DNA from 3 places in the Nocardiopsis mangrovi genome. Region 3 is predicted to be linked to each of the others. Evidence: riboswitches for the same ligand, from Rfam matches in the RefSeq annotation. Region 3 holds a riboswitch; each other region holds the start of a gene.
The links. A riboswitch is a leader RNA that binds a small molecule or an ion and turns the genes downstream of it on or off. The one in region 3 is predicted to bind S-adenosylmethionine.
Positions count from the first base shown of each region.

Region 1 (4,060 bases), on a different contig from region 3:
ACGTTCAACGACGTTCTGGTGCGCGCCGGTGACGACATCACGGCCGTGGGCTACGTCCACGACCTCAACGATGACGACATCAACGAGTACTGGCCGCTGACGGCGCACTACGACGGCGAGAGCTGGGACGTCACCGTCGACCAGGACCGCAACGCGAGCCTGGAGGCGATCGAGGACGACGGCTCGGGCGGCATGTGGATCCAGGAGGAGTCCTGGGACCCGACCTTCGTGCACCACGACTCCGCCGGGACGGTCACCCGCGACACGCCTGAGATCGAGAACTACGACCTCAGCGTCCGCGACCTCGCCCTCGTGCCCGGCACGCAGGCGGTCGTGTCCGTCGGCTCGTCCTACGACGAGGGCGACCCCGATGTGCCGACCGGCTACGGGGTGGTTCTCGCCTCGGGCCTGTAGGCCGGCACCCGCGTCCCCTCCCGCCGGCAGGGCGGGCGGGGGCGGCGGGCGCGGAGGGGTCCCGGCCGTTCCCTCGGCCGGGACCCCTCCGCGCTGCGGGGCCGGGTCGTTCAGGCGGGCTCGGCGGAGTCCGCCGGGGCCGGTCCCGCGAGCGGGTCCCCGGTCTCGGCGTCGCCCGGCGGCGCCGGGGCCGGCACGGCGCCGGCGCCGGTCACGCGCAGGGCGACGTCGCGCAGCTTGGTGTTGGTCTGCATGGAGGCCCGCTTGAGGACGTCGAACGCCTCGGCGTCGCTGAGCCGGTGGCGCTCCATCAGGATGCCGACCGCCGCCCCGATGTCGTGCCGGGTCGCCAGGCCCGCGCGGACGGCGGCCTCGCGCTCGGCGGAGGCGATGGCGACGGCGGCGTGCGAGGCGAACACCCACCCCCTCTCCTGGGCGGCGGCGTCAAAGGCGGCGGTCCGCGTGGCGTACATGTTCAGCGAACCCAGCGACCCGTCGTGGGTGAACAGCTCGAACCCCATCATCGAGCCGATCCCCAGGGCCAGCGCCGGCGCCCGGTAGGCGGGCCACCGGTCCTCCCGTGCCATGTCGTCGACGCGGACGGCGCGCTCCCCGCGCGCGGCGGCCAGGCAGGGGCCCTCGTCACAGTCGAACTGGGCCCGGTCGGCGGCACGGGCGAGCTCCCCGGTGGCCGCGGCGGTACACAACGCGCGGCCGGGCCGGTCGGCCATGAGGATCCCGGCCTCCTCGCATCCGTCGAGCGTGTGCACGGCCAGCCGGACGATCGCGTCCAGGACGTCGCGGACGGAGTCCTCGGAGAGCAGGTCGCGCGCCATCTCGGCGAAGACGCGGGGGTGGTCGCGCGCCGGCGTCTCGTTCGCGGGATCGTGCACGGCCTCGGCTCCTCGGCTGCCCTCGCCCGCGGGTGGGGCGAACCTGGCGCCCCGACTACCCACGACCCCGCCCGGTACTCGCGGCCGGGCGGCCGCCTCCGCGGGGCCGTCCTGGCGCGCCGCGATGCGCGCGGGTCGCCCCTGTGACACCCTGCGGTCGAATGATCTCCGCAGTTCGGACCCTGTACCCCGGTGCCGGAGCGGCGCTGCGGGGGACGGGGGAGGCGGGCGGGCGCCGGCCGAACCAGGGCGGAGTGTGCGACAGGGCACCCGACCTCCAAGAGTGGAAATGTCGGGATTCTCTGTTATGTTGATCTTCGTCACGAGTTCCAGCGACAAGCCCCGGCTGGCTGGACGGCAACCCTCCTCCGCGGCGGGGTGCCCCGGGTGAGGACATGGCCGTGGCCGGTGCCGAAGGCATCGGCGGCAAGCGCGGAGCCCCGCCACCGGCAGCGGGCCCCGACCCCCGGCGCAGGGCGCTTGCCGCCGCTGCCCCCGGCCGCCGAGAAGTACAGGCGAAGGGACGCCCGATGCAATCCACGACTCGACGCAGGGTCGCACTCACCTCCGGCGCGGCGACGTCCGCGCTGCTCCTGCTGGCCACGACCGCCTGTGGCGGCGTGGACACCTCCGGCGGCGGCGGGGGCGGCGACGAGATCACCGTCACCGCGTTCGCCGGCGAGTGGGGCAGCCTGTTCGAGGAGTCCTTCGTCGCACCGTTCGAGGAGGAGACCGGCATCACGGTGAACGTGGTCACCGGTGCCGACGCCGACTGGCTCACCCGGCTGCGCGCCGCCAAGGGGGAGAACCCGCCCTTCGACGTCGTGGCGCTCACCTCGGAGACCTTCCACCAGGCGGTCAACAACGACGTTCTCGAACCGCTGGACACCACCCGCCTGGAGCACTGGTCCCAGCTCGACCCCGTTCTGGTGGAGCAGTCCACCGTCGAGGGCTCCGCCTACGGGGCGCCGCTGACCACGGGGTCGCTGGGGCTGCTGTACCGCACGGACGAGATCGACGAGGCCCCGCAGGACTGGACCGACATCTTCAACGAGGAGTACTGCGGCCACATCGCGCTCCCGCCGCTGACCTACAACGCCGGCCTCCAGTTCTTCTCCGCCCTCGTCGCGCAGAACGGCGGCACGCTCTCGGAGCCCGACGCCGTCGACCGCGCCTTCGAGGACCTGGAGAAGCTGAAGGACTGCGTCTCGGCCTACCCGGCCGACGCCGGGACCGTGGCCACCACGATCCAGAACGGCGACGCCTGGATCGTGCCGTTCTGGGACGGGCGCGCCTTCGCGATGGAGGCCGAGGGGCAGCCGATCGGGTTCAGCTACCCGACCTCCGGCGCGGTGGGCGCCCTGACCTCCTACTACATCCCGGCCGGCAGTGAGAACACCGACGCCGCCTACCGGTTCCTCAACTACCTGACCTCCGCCCAGCACCAGAAGCCGTTCGCGCAGGGCACCTTCTACGGCGGGGGCAACGACTCCATCGAGTACGACCCCGAGTTCACCGCGAAGGTGGAGTACGGGCCCGAGGTCTACGAGGGCTTCACCTGGGTCGACTACGACGCGGCCACCCCCAACCTCAACGAATGGCAGCAGCGGTGGAACGAGATCTTCCAGTGAGCGGTCCCGGTGACGGGCCGGCCGGGGCCGATGGCGAGCACGTCGTCGTCGAGCGGCTGACCGCGGGCTACGACGGCACCGGCGTCCTCGACGTCGACCGGCTGGCCATCCGCCGCGGCGAGTTCCTGTCGATCCTGGGCCCCAGCGGGTGCGGCAAGACGACCCTGCTCAACTCCCTCGCCGGGTTCGTGCTGCCCACCGGCGGCCGCATCACCATCGACGGGGCCGACCTCACCGACGTCCCCCCGCACCGGCGCGGCCTGGGCATGGTCTTCCAGAGCTATGCGCTGTTCCCGCACATGACGGTCGCCGAGAACGTGGCCTACGGGCTGCGGGTGCGCCGGGTGGAGCGCGCCGAGCGCATCGAGCGGGTCACCGAGGCGCTGCGCCTGGTCGGTCTGGAGGACTACGCCCGGCGCCGCCCCCGGCAGCTGTCCGGCGGCCAGCAGCAGCGGGTCGCCGTGGCCCGTGCGCTGGCCACCCGCCCCGCGGTGCTGCTGCTCGACGAGCCGCTGTCCAACCTCGACGCCAAGCTGCGCCGCGAGATGCGGGTCGAGCTGCGCGAACTCCAGCAGCGGCTGGGGATCACGATGGTGTTCGTGACCCACGACCAGGAGGAGGCGATGTCGTTGTCGGACCGCATCGCCGTTCTCAACGGCGGGCGGATCGAGCAGCTGGGCACCCCGCAGGAGGTCTACGCGACACCGGTGAGCCGGTTCGTGGCGGAGTTCGTGGGCGCGGCCAACGTGATCGAGGGCGTCGCCGACGGCGACGGCGACCTGGTCTCCGGCGAGGCGCGGGTGCGCACCGGCCTGGCCGGGCTCGCGCCGGGCCGGGAGACCGTGGTGGCGCTGCGGCCGGAGAAGGTCGCGGTCGGCACCCGCGAGGCGGCCGCACCCGGCGGCGCGGGGCGGGGGTCCGCCGACGGCGTGCTCGTCTACCGCGCCTTCCTGGGCGACGCCTGGCAGGCGGAGATCGAGGTGGCCGAGGGCGTGTCCCTGGGGGCCCGCACCGCCGCCGAACCGCCGCCCCCGGGCACGCGGGTGACCGCCCACTGGTCGCCCGCCGACGTGATCCGCTTCGCCGGTCCGGAGGACGCCGACGCGGGCGCCGGAACGGCCG
Region 1 is NZ_JBHSFQ010000021.1:1,831-5,890, forward strand. Features, by position in the region: gene ACFO4E_RS19785 (hypothetical protein) at 1-414, shown strand, start outside; gene ACFO4E_RS19790 (GAF and ANTAR domain-containing protein) at 525-1,307, opposite strand; SAM riboswitch class IV at 1,626-1,746, shown strand; gene ACFO4E_RS19795 (ABC transporter substrate-binding protein) at 1,838-2,938, shown strand; gene ACFO4E_RS19800 (ABC transporter ATP-binding protein) at 2,935-4,060, shown strand, end outside.
Region 1: another riboswitch for S-adenosylmethionine. It lies ahead of ACFO4E_RS19795 (ABC transporter substrate-binding protein); the one in region 3 lies ahead of ACFO4E_RS17180 (peroxidase-related enzyme).

Region 2 (4,060 bases), on a different contig from region 3:
GCGCTTGGCCCAGTCGACGTCGGCGCGCAGGAAGGTCTCGCAGCAGCGCAAGAAGGCATCGGCCCAGCGCCGGCTGAGGAAGCCCAGGTGGTCGGCGCCGAGCATGCCCTCCAGGAGTTCGCGTCCGATGTCGGCGGGCAGCATCCGGAAGTACTCCGGCGGCGCCCACGGGGTGTGCGAGAAGTGCGAGATGCGCAGGTCGGGGCGGCGGCCGCGGAGCATGCGGGGCACCAGGGCCAGGTGGTAGTCCTGCACGGCGACCCGGGCGTTGTCGGCGGAGCCGGTGAGCAGCCCCTCGGCGAACGCGGCGTTGTAGGCGCGGTAGTCGGCCCACTCGGCGCGGAAGCCGGCGCCGAAGCCGGGCTTGTTGGGGGTGTCGTAGAGCATGTGGTGGACGAACCACAGCGTGGAGTTGGCGACCGAGGTGTAGGCGTTGGCGAAGGTCGCCGGGGGGATGTCGAGCATCCGCACGCTGGTGCCGCCCACGTCGAACCCGGCCCGGTCGAGCCGGCCCTCGGGCGCGCGGGCGGCCGCCTGGCGGTCGGCGTCGGACAGGGCCGCGCACACCCAGAGCGTGTCGGCCTGGGCGGCGGCCGAGCTGAGGCCGGACACGAGCCCACCCCCGCCGCGCCGGTGGCGGAGCCCGCCGTCGTCGTCGATCGAAAAGGACACCGGTCCCCTGTTGGATGCGACGAGGATCTGTGCCTTGTCCACCTGATCGTCCACCTCTCGCACGATGTCCGGGCCGAGCTCCCATTTGACCACCCGCCTCCGGCGCCGGGCGGGGCCGGGTGGGTGTACGGGAAGGTGTCATAGGTCTCGCCCGTCACAGTGGAACCCAAACCTGCCGAGATGTCCGCGCGTGTCCGCCCGGATACGGAGCCGGCGCCGCGGCGCGCATCCGGTGCGCCCCAGGGCGTCGCGCGCCCCGGACGGGCGTGCGGCGGCCCGGACGCGCCCGGGCGGCCGCGGCCCGCGCGCCGCCATCGCGGTCGCCCCCGGATGGCAGAGCCGGTGGGGAGTCGGTTACAGTGGCGAACGTATCCCGAGCGGATCACCGACAACTTCATATTGCTCATCCAGAGGGGTGGAGGGAACGGCCCTGCGAAGCCCCGGCAACCATCTCGGCGTGCGATTCCGCGGAAATTGCGGGGCGGCCGGGGCAGGTGCCAACTCCGTCCTGGAGCCAGATCGGCTCACAGGGAAGATGAGGGGAGACGCCTCGCATGGCGATGACCGCCACCGGCCCTGGTGCCACCACCGCCCGCCCTTTCGGCCCCGCAGTGGCCCTTTCCTGCCGCGAGTGCGGCGAGCGCTACGACCTCTCTCCGCGCTTCGCGTGTGAGTTCTGTTTCGGCCCCCTTGAGGTCGCCTACGAGTTCGGCGAGGTCAGCCACGCGTCCATCGCCGCCGGGCCCGCCAGCATCTGGCGCTACGCCGAACTGCTTCCGGTGCCCGCCAACGTCGCCGAGCTGCCCAACATGAACCCGGGCCTCACCCGCCTGGTCCGCGCCGACCGCCTCGCCGCCGAGCTCGGCATGCGCACGCTGCACGTCAAGGACGACTCCGGCAACCCCACCCACTCCTTCAAAGACCGTGTGGTGGCCATCGCCGTCGAGGCCGCCCGCACCTTCGGGTTCCGCACCCTGTCCTGCTCCTCCACCGGCAACCTCGCCGGGGCGGTCGGCGCCGCCGCGGCGCGCGCCGGCTTCGGCTCGTGCGTGTTCATCCCCGCCGGGCTGGAAGAGGGCAAGGTCATCATGGCGGCCGTCTACGGCGGCCGCGTGGTCGCCATCGACGGCAACTACGACGACGTCAACCGGTTCTGCTCGGAGCTGATCGGCGACCCGGCCGGCGAGGACTGGGGGTTCGTCAACGTCAACCTCCGCCCCTACTACGGTGAGGGCTCCAAGACGCTGGCCTACGAGATCGCCGAGCAGCTCGGCTGGCGGCTGCCGGAGCAGATCATCATCCCGATCGCCTCGGGCTCCCAGCTCACCAAGATCGACAAGGGCTTCCAGGAGCTGATCCGGCTGGGCCTGGTCGAGGACCGGCCCTACAAGATCTTCGGTGCCCAGGCCACCGGCTGCTCGCCCGTCGCCCGCGCGTGGGAGGAGGGCCACGACGTCATCCAGCCGGTCAAGCCCGACACCATCGCGAAGTCGCTGGCCATCGGCAACCCGGCGGACGGCCCCTACGTGCTCGACATCTGCCGGCGCACCGGCGGCGCCGTCGCGCACGTCGGCGACGCCGAGGTGGTCGACTCCATCGGGCTGCTGGCGCGCACCGAGGGCATCTTCGCCGAGACCGCGGGCGGGGTGACGACCGGCGTGCTGCGCAGGCTCCTCGCCGAGGGCGCCCTCGACCCCGCGGCCGAGACGGTCGTGCTCAACACCGGCGACGGCCTCAAGACGCTCAACGCGGTCGAGGCCGGGGTGACCGCCACCATCAAGCCGTCCCTGAAGGCATTCAGGGACGCCGGGCTGCTCTGACGCCGCCCCCGCGCCCTTTCCGGCCCGGTCCCGCCCCGTCCGGGCGGGCCGGCGCCCGTTCACGAAGACAAGGAGTCATGCGCTCATGAGCGTCAGTGTTCGCGTCCCCACCATCCTGCGCACCTACACCAAGGACGCGGCCGAGGTGACCGCCGATGGGGCCACCCTCCAGGACGTGCTGGACGACCTTGAGGCCGCCCACCCCGGTATCCGGGCGCGGATCCTCGACGACAGCGGGAAGATCCGCCGCTTCGTCAACGTCTACGTCGGCGACGAGGACGTCCGCTTCGCCGACGGCCTGGCCACCGCGGTCGCCGACGGCACCGAGGTCTCCATCATCCCGGCGGTCGCCGGCGGCTGCTGAGCCCCGCCCGGGCGGCGCCGGGGCGCGCCGCCGAACCCCCACCCGCATCCCCCGGGCCCGTCCCGGGGGTGCGGGTTTCGGCTTCGGGGGCCGGGTTGACCTGCGGGTGATCACCCGGCGAATTCGGGCACAGGTCGTTTGCACTCGACCATGGAGAGTGCTAAAAATGGGAGCCTTAGCACTCTGAGATGAGGAGTGCTAACTCCGGATCGAGACGATGAGGCCGCGGTCTCCGGCAGACGGGTTGCCGGGGCGAGCCGGGGCCGTCCGTCGCGGGCATCGGCTCGTTCCCACGCGTACCAGCCCGGTCTCGGGAGGACAAGAAGTCTATGGCAGCCAAACTGATCGCGTTCGACGAGGAAGCCCGGCGCGGCCTTGAGCGCGGCATGAACCAGCTCGCCGACGCCGTCAAGGTGACCCTCGGCCCCAAGGGCCGCAACGTCGTGCTGGAGAAGAAGTGGGGCGCCCCCACGATCACCAACGACGGTGTCTCCATCGCCAAGGAGATCGAGCTCGAGGACCCGTGGGAGAAGATCGGGGCCGAGCTCGTCAAGGAGGTCGCCAAGAAGACCGACGACGTCGCCGGTGACGGCACCACCACCGCCACCGTCCTCGCCCAGGCCCTGGTGCGCGAGGGCCTGCGCAACGTCGCCGCGGGTGCCAACCCGGTCGGCCTCAAGCGGGGCATCGAGGCCGCCGTCTCCCGCATCAGCGACGAGCTGGCCAACATCTCCAAGGACGTGGAGACCAAGGAGCAGATCGCCTCCACCGCCTCCATCTCCGCCAGCGACACCCAGATCGGCGACGCCATCGCCGAGGCGATGGACAAGGTCGGCAAGGAAGGCGTCATCACGGTCGAGGAGGGCCAGACCTTCGGTCTGGAGCTCGAACTCGCCGAGGGCATGCGCTTCGACAAGGGCTACATCTCGCCCTACTTCGCCACCGACCTCGAGCGCATGGAGACGGTCCTCGAGGACCCCTACATCCTCATCGTCAACTCCAAGATCTCCAACAACAACGAGCTGCTGCCCGTTGTCGAGAAGGTCCTCCAGGCCGGCCGCCCGCTGGTCCTGATCGCCGAGGACCTGGAGGGCGGCGCGCTCCAGACCCTCGTCCTCAACAAGATCCGCGGCACCTTCAAGTCCGTCGCCGTCAAGGCCCCGGGCTTCGGCGACCGCCGCAAGGCGCAGCTCGGCGACATCGC
Region 2 is NZ_JBHSFQ010000010.1:104,954-109,013, forward strand. Features, by position in the region: gene ACFO4E_RS12905 (alpha,alpha-trehalose-phosphate synthase (UDP-forming)) at 1-714, opposite strand, end outside; SAM riboswitch class I at 1,073-1,214, shown strand; gene thrC (threonine synthase) at 1,227-2,492, shown strand; gene ACFO4E_RS12915 (ubiquitin-like small modifier protein 1) at 2,578-2,856, shown strand; gene groL (chaperonin GroEL) at 3,186-4,060, shown strand, end outside.
Region 2: another riboswitch for S-adenosylmethionine. It lies ahead of thrC (threonine synthase); the one in region 3 lies ahead of ACFO4E_RS17180 (peroxidase-related enzyme).

Region 3 (4,060 bases):
TCGTGCCATTTGACCCTCCCCAGGGTAGTGTTCAGACCTAAACGCAATATAACATTTAGATCTGAACGTAGGCCCTCCATGCCGAACGACCACCACCTGGACCCCGACGACCCCATCGACGCCGTCTCACTGGCGTGGCTGCGCGAACGCCCGGGGACACCCGTGACGAGCATCGGGATCGCCACGCGGATCCGGCACGCCGCCAAGCTGCTGGGCGAGGAGCGAAGACGCGTCCTCGCCGCAGCGGGGGCCGACCCCGCCACCCTCGACCTGCTCGGCGCCCTGCGGCGCAGCGGCCCCCCGTACCGGCTGACCACCCGCGACCTCGCCGAGCGCACCCTGGTGACCCCCGGGGCGATCTCCCAGCGCATCGCGCGCGCCGAGCGCGACGGCCTGGTCGAGCGCAGCCCCCGGGGCGACGGCTCCCGCGCGGTCGACGTCGCCCTCACCCCCGCCGGGCACGACACGGTCGAGCGCCTGGTGGACCGGGTCCTCGGCCGCGAATCCGAACTCGTCGCCGGGCTCCCCCCCGGCGACCGCGCCGCACTCGACGGCCTCCTGCGCACACTCCTGCGCGACCTGAACGCACAGCTGGACACGGAGAGCCCCAGCCGGGTGGCGACCGGCGGCTGAGCGCCGCCGGAGCCCGCTCCGGCCGGCTCCGCGCGGGTGTCAGCGGACGTCGTAGACGGTGGTGGCGACGCCTCCGGCGATGAGGGTGCGGTCGATGAGCGGCTGGATCCGGTCCCACGTCCCCCCGGCGAGCCCGCAGCCGATGCGCGGCATGTGGACCGAGGCGCCCAGCTCCACGGCGTGGCCGGTGAGCGCGGCGAGGCAGGTCTCGACCGCTTCGTAGCGGATGGGCGGGCCTTTGCCGCCGGCCTTGATGCCGTGCTGCCCCACCATGTTGGCCACCCAGGCGTCGGGGCGCACCCGCACCAGCTGGACGGCGCCGAGGCCGAAGTCGTTGGCGGCGCGCTCCCGGTGCCAGCGCCGGTACTCGCGCTCGGGTTCGGGCCACCTGCGGGAGACGGCGAGGACGAAGCCCTTGCCCCAGCCGCCGAGGTCGTTGCAGATGTGGGCGATGACCTTGGGGCCCTTGGCCTGGGGCGCGGTCGCGTCGCCTCGGACGACGCGGAAGAGGGCGGCTGCCATGCCGGCAGCCTATCGCCGGGGGTGGGCCGGGACCGGAATCACCGGGAACGGGCCCGGAACCGGCCGATGACCGCAATTCCTACCAAACTTGTCGTATTTATCACCTTCTACCCCCTTGTCCGCGTTTGACGAGATCGTTTACCTTCTTCGCAGGTCAAGAGTGCCAGCGCGAAGATCCGGCTTGCTGGCCGGCAACCTCCTGCACGGCGGGGTGCCTCCGGAGTTACGACCCGGCTGCGGGAACGCGGCATGCGTGCACGATCGGGGCACCCCGGACCGTCCGGTCCGCCGCCCCGCCCGGCTCCTGCCCGCCGTCCCGCCGCCACCGGCACGACGAGAAAGCGGAGACAGTGAGCAGCGCGCACAGCACCGATGCCGCGGCGGACGCCGCCCCCGACACCGTGGGCGGCCTGGCCCGCCTCGGCGCCGCCGTCGAGGCGGCCCGCCACGCCAAGCCCGGCTTCCCCCGCGAGGCACAGGCCGCCTACGACGCGCTGTTCACCGTCCCGGGCCCGGTCGCGGCGCCGGTGCGCAGGGGCCTCGCCGCCCTCGCCGCCCGCCGGCACGGCGCCGCCGACGTGGCCGCCCACCACGCCGGCGCGGGCGCCGACCCCGCTCTCTTCGCCGACGAAGCACCGGACGACCCCGCGCTGCGCGCCGCGGTCGAGCACGTCGACCTGCTGACCACCTCCCCCGCCCTCGTGCGGCGTGCGGACACCGACCGGCTCGCGGCGGCCGGCTGGACCCCCGACGAGACCGTCGTGATCGCGCAGACCGCGGCGTTCACCGCGTTCCTGGTCCGGCTGGTGCACGGCCTGCGCCTGATCGACGGCACCGCCGAACCCGCCACCGCCCCGCTGGAGCGCGCGACGCCGGCGCGCGGCCGGACCAAGAGCACCGCGACCACGTCCGCCAACGGCGGCGCGCGCCCGGTCGCCTACACCCAGGAGCTGCTGTCGTGGACCCCGTGGGTCCCGCCCGTTGCATCCGATGACCTCACCGACGAGCAGAGGGAGGCGTTCGCGGGCAAGACCAACGACGCCTACTTCCGGCTGCTGTCGCGCGCCCCCGGGCTGCTGCGGGCGCGCACGGCGGTCGACCACGCCGTCTTCTACACCCGCGACGGCCTCCCGCGCGCCGAGCGCGAACTCGCCGCCGCCGCGGCCAGCAAGGTCAACGACTGCGTGTACTGCGCGTCGGTCCACTCGCGCAAGGCGTCGCAGATGTCCAAGCGGACCGCCGATGTCCAGCGCGTGCTGGACGCGTCGCTCCCCCGCGACCAGGACTGGCGTGCCCTGGACCTGGCCCCGCTATCGGCGGGCCAGGACGCCCGGTGGGCCGCCGTCGTCGACTTCGCCGCGGCCCTGTCGACCACGCCCGTGTCGGCCACCGAGCGGCACCTGGCCGACCTGCGGTCGCACGGGATCACCGACGCCGAGCTGGTGGACCTGGTGGGGTCGGTCGCGTTCTTCGCCTGGGCGAACCGGCTGATGCTCACCCTCGGCGAGCCGTTCTGGCCGGGCACCGAGCCCGCCGCCGCACCCGCCCCGGCCTGAGCCCGGCCCCCGCCGCGCATCGTCCGCGCCCGCCGTCAGGCGGGCGCGGCCCCGCACCCCGCTCCCGCCACCCGCACCCACACCTCCGGAAGAGGCACCCCATGCCACCGATACGGCACCGCATCCGACCATTCGCCGCCCTCGCCGCCGCGGGCGCGCTCGCGACGCTCGTCGCGGGCTGCGGCGAGGTCGTCCCCGAATCCGGCGGCGGCTCCGCCGAGACCATCACCGTGGTCGACGACGCCGACCGCGAGGTCACCATCGAGGGCCCCGTGGAGCGCGCGGTCGTCCTCAACAGCTACGGCAACGAGTTCGTGCGCGCGATCGGCGCGGGCGACACGGTCGTGGGCATCGACAAGGTGTCCGCCGAGCGCCTGCCCTACCTGGGGCTCGGCGGGGACGACGTCGTCAGCGAGGACCTGTCGGAGATCAACTACGAGGCGGTCGCCGAGCTCGACCCCGACGTGTTCATCCTCCCGCGCAACGGCGCCTGGGAGGAGGCCGCCGGCCGACTGGAGTCCTTCGGGATCCCGGTGGTGGTGGCCACCGCCTGGGACTTCGACGTCTTCCACGAGACGATGGACCTCCTCGGCGAGGTGTTCGGCCGCCAGGACGAGGCCGCCGATGTCGCCGGGTTCTACGACGAGATCTTCGGGGTGGTCTCCGAGCGGGTCGAGGGGACCGAGGCCGTCCCCGTGTACTGGGAGACCGTCCAGCCCTACCTGACCGTGCTGCCCGGATCCGGCTTCGACCAGATCATCACCGCGGCCGGCGGCGAGAACGTCTTCGGCGACGTCGAGACCGGCGGCGACGTGCAGTCGGAGACGACGGTGGACCCGGCCGCCGTGGTCGAGCGCGACCCCGCGCTGATCATCCACGAGTTCGACCCGGCCGCCACCCCGACCGGCTCCGGCCGCTTCGACGACCTCGGCGACGACCTCCTGGGCCGCCCCGGCTGGCAGGACGTCCCCGCCGTGGCGGACGGCGAGGTCTACGTGAGCAACGGGTGGGCCACCAGCGGGCTGTCCAAGGCCATCGGCGCCCTCTACCTGGCGACCTGGCTGCACCCCGGCGAGTTCGACGACGTCGACCCCGAGGAGTACCTGCGCCGCTGGGTGGAGGACTACCAGGGCACCGAGTTCACCGGGGCCGACGACTACATCCGGAAGGTCGGGTGACCGCAGTGGCCACCACGACCCCGCCCAGGGACGAGGACGCGGCGGAGCCGGGGGACGCCGCGGCCGCCGGAACGGGCGGCCCCCGGCGCAGGGGCGCGCTGCGCGGGGCGGTCCTGGTCGCGGGCGCGGCGGTCTCGGTCCTCGCCGTCGCCTGGTGCGTGACGATCGGCA
Region 3 is NZ_JBHSFQ010000016.1:126,875-130,934, reverse strand. Features, by position in the region: gene ACFO4E_RS17195 (SDR family NAD(P)-dependent oxidoreductase) at 1-9, opposite strand, end outside; gene ACFO4E_RS17190 (MarR family winged helix-turn-helix transcriptional regulator) at 79-633, shown strand; gene ACFO4E_RS17185 (macro domain-containing protein) at 673-1,155, opposite strand; SAM riboswitch class IV at 1,308-1,415, shown strand; gene ACFO4E_RS17180 (peroxidase-related enzyme) at 1,506-2,711, shown strand; gene ACFO4E_RS17175 (ABC transporter substrate-binding protein) at 2,813-3,889, shown strand; gene ACFO4E_RS17170 (FecCD family ABC transporter permease) at 3,895-4,060, shown strand, end outside.